Regions from separate parts of the Streptomyces sp. NPDC046870 genome, predicted to be linked through region 2. Evidence: riboswitches for the same ligand, from Rfam matches in the RefSeq annotation. Region 2 holds a riboswitch; the other holds the start of a gene.
The links. A riboswitch is a leader RNA that binds a small molecule or an ion and turns the genes downstream of it on or off. The one in region 2 is predicted to bind cobalamin.
Positions count from the first base shown of each region.

Region 1: another riboswitch for cobalamin. It lies ahead of AB0946_RS05385 (ribonucleoside-diphosphate reductase subunit alpha); the one in region 2 lies ahead of AB0946_RS09630 (HoxN/HupN/NixA family nickel/cobalt transporter).

Region 1 covers NZ_JBEYXM010000002.1:201,488-203,677, reverse strand. The annotation lists gene AB0946_RS05385 (ribonucleoside-diphosphate reductase subunit alpha) at 1-975, opposite strand, end outside; cobalamin riboswitch at 1,097-1,234, opposite strand; partial or broken gene AB0946_RS05380 (GNAT family N-acetyltransferase) at 1,347-1,547, opposite strand; gene AB0946_RS05375 (ATP-binding protein) at 1,666-2,190, shown strand, end outside.
Region 2 covers NZ_JBEYXM010000003.1:240,250-242,439, forward strand. The annotation lists gene AB0946_RS09625 (nucleoside hydrolase) at 1-5, shown strand, start outside; gene AB0946_RS09630 (HoxN/HupN/NixA family nickel/cobalt transporter) at 9-1,091, opposite strand; cobalamin riboswitch at 1,119-1,301, opposite strand; gene AB0946_RS09635 (metalloregulator ArsR/SmtB family transcription factor) at 1,383-1,733, shown strand; gene AB0946_RS09640 (glycoside hydrolase family 13 protein) at 1,813-2,190, shown strand, end outside.

The DNA of each region.
Region 1 (2,190 bases), on a different contig from region 2:
GGCGTCCTCGCCGGTGTTGTCCCGCAGCTCCAGGAACTCCTCGATGTCGGAGTGCCAGGTCTCCAGGTAGACCGCTGCCGCGCCCTTGCGCCGGCCGCCCTGGTTCACCGCCGCTACCGACGCGTCCAGCGTCTTCAGGAACGGCACGATCCCGTTGGAGTGCCCGTTCGTCCCCCGGATCAGCGAACCGCGCGAGCGCACACGGGAGTACGACAGACCGATGCCGCCGGCGTGCTTCGACAGGCGGGCGACCTGGTGGTAGCGGTCGTAGATGGAGTCCAGCTCGTCGAGCGGGGAGTCCAGCAGGTAGCAGGACGACATCTGGGGGTGCCGCGTACCGGAGTTGAAGAGGGTGGGGGAGGACGGCAGGTAGTCCAGGCGGCTCATCAGCCGGTACAGCGCCGCCACTTCGTCCACGGAGCGGGTCGTGTCGTCCTCCGCCAGGCCGCTCGCCACGCGCAGCAGGAAGTGCTGGGGCGTCTCCACGGCCTTCCGGGTGACCGGGTGGCGCAGCAGGTAGCGGCTGTGCAGGGTGCGCAGACCGAAGTAGCCGAAGCGGTCGTCGGCCGCGGGGTCGACCAGTGCGTCCAGGCGCTCGGCGTGCAGCCGCACGAACGCGGCGGTGCGGTCGGCGATCAGGCCCTCGCGGTGGCCGGCCGCGACCGACTCGGTGAAGGACGTCACGCCCTGCGAGGCGGCCTCGTCCCGGATGGCGAGGGTCAGCAGCCGGGCGGCCAGCTTCGAGTACGCGGGGTCCTCGGAGATCAGGCCGGCGGCGGCCTCCGTGGCCAGCTCCCGCAGCTCCGCCTCGTCGGCCCGCGCGGACCGGCCGCGCAGCGCGGCGGCGGCCACCCGGCCCGGGTCGGCGTCGGGCAGGTCGGCGGTCAGCTCGGTCAGGGTCCGCAGCAGCGCGGCACCGGGACCGTCGGTCTCCGGCTCGCTGACTGAAGCCGGGTCGGCTGGCGCGATGGTCACGTGGGGCTCTCCCTCGCTCGGCACGGGGCCTGGCGGAGGCAGGGGCGGTCACGAGCGCGCACGGCGTCGCGTCCACCGGCCCATTCCACGAGGCCCGGACGTCGGAACCACCCGGGCCTGGACGGCCGGGTGCACCGCCGGCAGGTCTTCGGACTCGACACGCGTGCGGGGGCACACGGGTACACCGTTGCGGGACAGTTCCGGATTCACACCGGATTCCCCTGCGACGACAGCGAGGACGAGCATACATCTAGTGCCGGGCTGCCATGTCACCCCCAGATGTTGTGTCGACGCGGCCTCAGAGGGTCAACTCGCACGCGAGGAGCGTGAGGTCGTCCCGGCCCGGGAGGACCGCGGGCATCCTGATCCCCCGCCTCTCCCGGACCGGCGATGTCGGACATGGGGCAGCCGGAGGTGACCCCACCGAGGAGCACGCCGTCGCGGGCGGCCACGAGGACGTCCGCGGCGGCGGCCCGCTTCGCCGCGTCCCTCGGCTCGCCCCGGTACCGGTCGCTCTCGTCGAAGGCGAGGAGGCCGTCACGGAGACAGGCCCCGGCGGTGATCTCGCCCAGGTCTCACTCGCCGGGAGCGGCTTGCCGGGTTGCGGGGCGGAATGCCCATGTTTTCATGGAAAGAGGTGCTGTGTGGGGTCCTCCGTGCCGAAAGCTGGTCTCGGAAGGAGAACGCACCATGACGAGAATCGTCCGCCACCCACCGGGCAAGGAACGACCACGCAACGCGCCGATGGCGACGCTGTACGTGCGACGGGCGTGGCGCCGGATCAGACGGTTCCTCCTGGCCTACTGGCACCACCTGACCATCAGTTCGGAAGCCCGGCTCGACACCACCCGCCCCCGCAAGTGGCGCAGATGGGCCTCGTACACCAACGCGAACCGGGTCGTCTGGGCCCTCGCCGCCCTCGCCGTCCTGGCGTGGCTCGCGGAGGGCGTGTACATCCTGGTCTCGCACCACACGACGCGGTTCGAGACGTGGCGGAAGGACAACGCGGGCTTCGACGCCCTCCTCCGCTTCGTCGGTCCTGTGCTCTCCGCCTCGATCGCCGCCGCCCTCTTCCTGTTCTTCTGGTACTGGTGGACCAAGCGGCGCTACCTCGCGAAGGCACGCAGGCATCCCCGCGCTCTGGTACCCACCGCCGGCCCCGACATCGCCGAGATCGTGGGCCGCGAGGAGATCGTCCGGGTCATCGCCCAGCGG
Region 2 (2,190 bases):
GGTAGGCGCTACTCGGCGGCGGACGGGGAGACCGCCCAGCGCTCCTCCACCCGGGCGACCTTCCAGTACGCCAGCGCCGCCGCCCACACCAGGACGAACAGGCCGACGATGAGGTAGCCGACGTTGTCCAGGTCCAGGCCGGCGATCCAGCCGGTGATGTCGTCGTGCAGGCCGAACTTCTCGTGCAGGACGCCGACCAGCTCGATGGTGCCGATGAAGAAGGCGACCGCGACGGACAGACCGGTGATGGCGAGGTTGTAGAAGACCTTGCGGACCGGGTTGGAGAACGCCCACTGGTAGGCGAAGTTCATGAACGTGCCGTCGAGGGTGTCGAACAGGCTCATCCCGGCGGCGAAGAGCAGGGGCAGGCAGAGGATCGCGTACCAGGGCAGCCCCGCCGCCGCGCCCGAGCCCGCCATCACCATCAGCGTGACCTCGGTGGCCGTGTCGAAGCCGAGGCCGAAGAGGAAGCCGAGCGGGTACATCTGCCCCGGCCGCGAGACGGACTTCGTCAGCCGGCCGAGGACGCGGTTCATGAACCCCCGCGAGTCCAGGTGCTGTTCGAGCTCCTTCTCGTCGTACGCGCCCGCGCGCATCGCCCGGAAGACCTTCAGGATGCCCACCAGGGCGATCAGGTTCAGGGCGGCGATGAGGTAGAGGAACGTGCCGGAGACCGTCGTACCGAGGAAGCCGAGCACCTGGTGGGTGGTGGATCCCTCGTTCATGACCTTCCCGGCCAGCGAGGTGCCGCCCGCGATCAGCAGGGCCAGCAGCACCACCACGCTGGAGTGGCCCAGCGCGAACCAGAACCCCACCGACACCGGCCGCTTGCCGTCGGCCATCAGCTTGCGGGTGGTGTTGTCGATCGCCGCGATGTGGTCGGCGTCGAAGGCGTGCCGCATGCCGAGGGTGTAGGCGGTGATGCCCAGCCCGACCCCGAAGACGTCGGAGCCGACCTTGTAGTGCTCGGGCGCGACGAGGACGTAGAGGATTCCGAACGCGACGACGTGGAGGGCGACGATCACCGCCAGCAGCCCCACCGTCTTGACGGTGTCCTCACGTCGCCAGCGGAAAGACGTGGCATCGGCCATGGGTTCACGCTCCAGCACCTCGTGGATCACTTCGTGAGCTGCCGTGGCCGGTCTCCTGGCTTACGGGTCGTACGTCCGCCGTTCCTGCCTTCCCGGTCTGCGACCAGTGGCCCGGCGGTGCCGGACGGAACGGGAACTCCCCGATCACAGTGGCGAGGGCCGCGTCGACCTTCCATCGACTTCCCGAGCACCACGGCCCGCCCACCGTAGAGGGGCACGCGGTTTCCTGCATAGCTGCGCACCTGCGCAGGTATCGAAGATCACAAAGAGGGGGCCTGCCAGACTGGCCCCATGCATCTCGTGCCTGCCGACCGAGCCGACCGTCGTTCCATCGACGGGCACCGGGTCTGCGAGGCGATCGCCGCCATCGGTGAGGCGGGGCGTCTGCGCACCTGGGCCGACCGTTTCTCGCTGCTCGCCGACGCCAACCGGCTGGCGCTGCTGGTCGCGCTGCACCGCACCGGGCCGCTCGCCGTGTCGGACCTCGCCATCGCCACGGGGATGAACGACCCCGCCGTCTCCCAGGCCCTGCGGCTGCTGCGGGCGGCCGGGGTCGTGGCGGGGGAGAAGGAGGGGCGCGTGGTGCGGTACAGGGTGGTGGACGCGGACGTCCGGGGGCTGTTGGAGCACTGCGTGGGCTGAACGGCCCTGCAAGGTTGCCTTTCCGGGCAATGTGGACAGATACAGATTCCGTACCGTCGTCCGTCCCCTGGGAGCCCGTATGGCAGACCTCTCGCCGGACCTCTCGTCCAGGAACCCCGACTGGTGGCGGCAGGCCGTCGTCTACCAGGTGTACCCGCGCAGCTTCGCCGACGCCGACGGTGACGGCCTCGGCGATCTGCGGGGCGTCACCGAACGGCTGGGCCATCTCGCCTCCCTCGGCGTGGACGCCCTGTGGCTGAGCCCCTTCTACCCCTCCGAACTCGCCGACGGCGGCTACGACGTCATCGACCCGCGCGGGGTCGACGAGCGCCTCGGCACCCTGGACGACTTCGACGCCCTGGTGGGCGAGGCGCACCGGCTCGGGCTCAAGGTCGTCGTGGACATCGTCCCCAACCACACCTCCCACCTGCACCGCTGGTTCCAGGAGGCGCTGCGC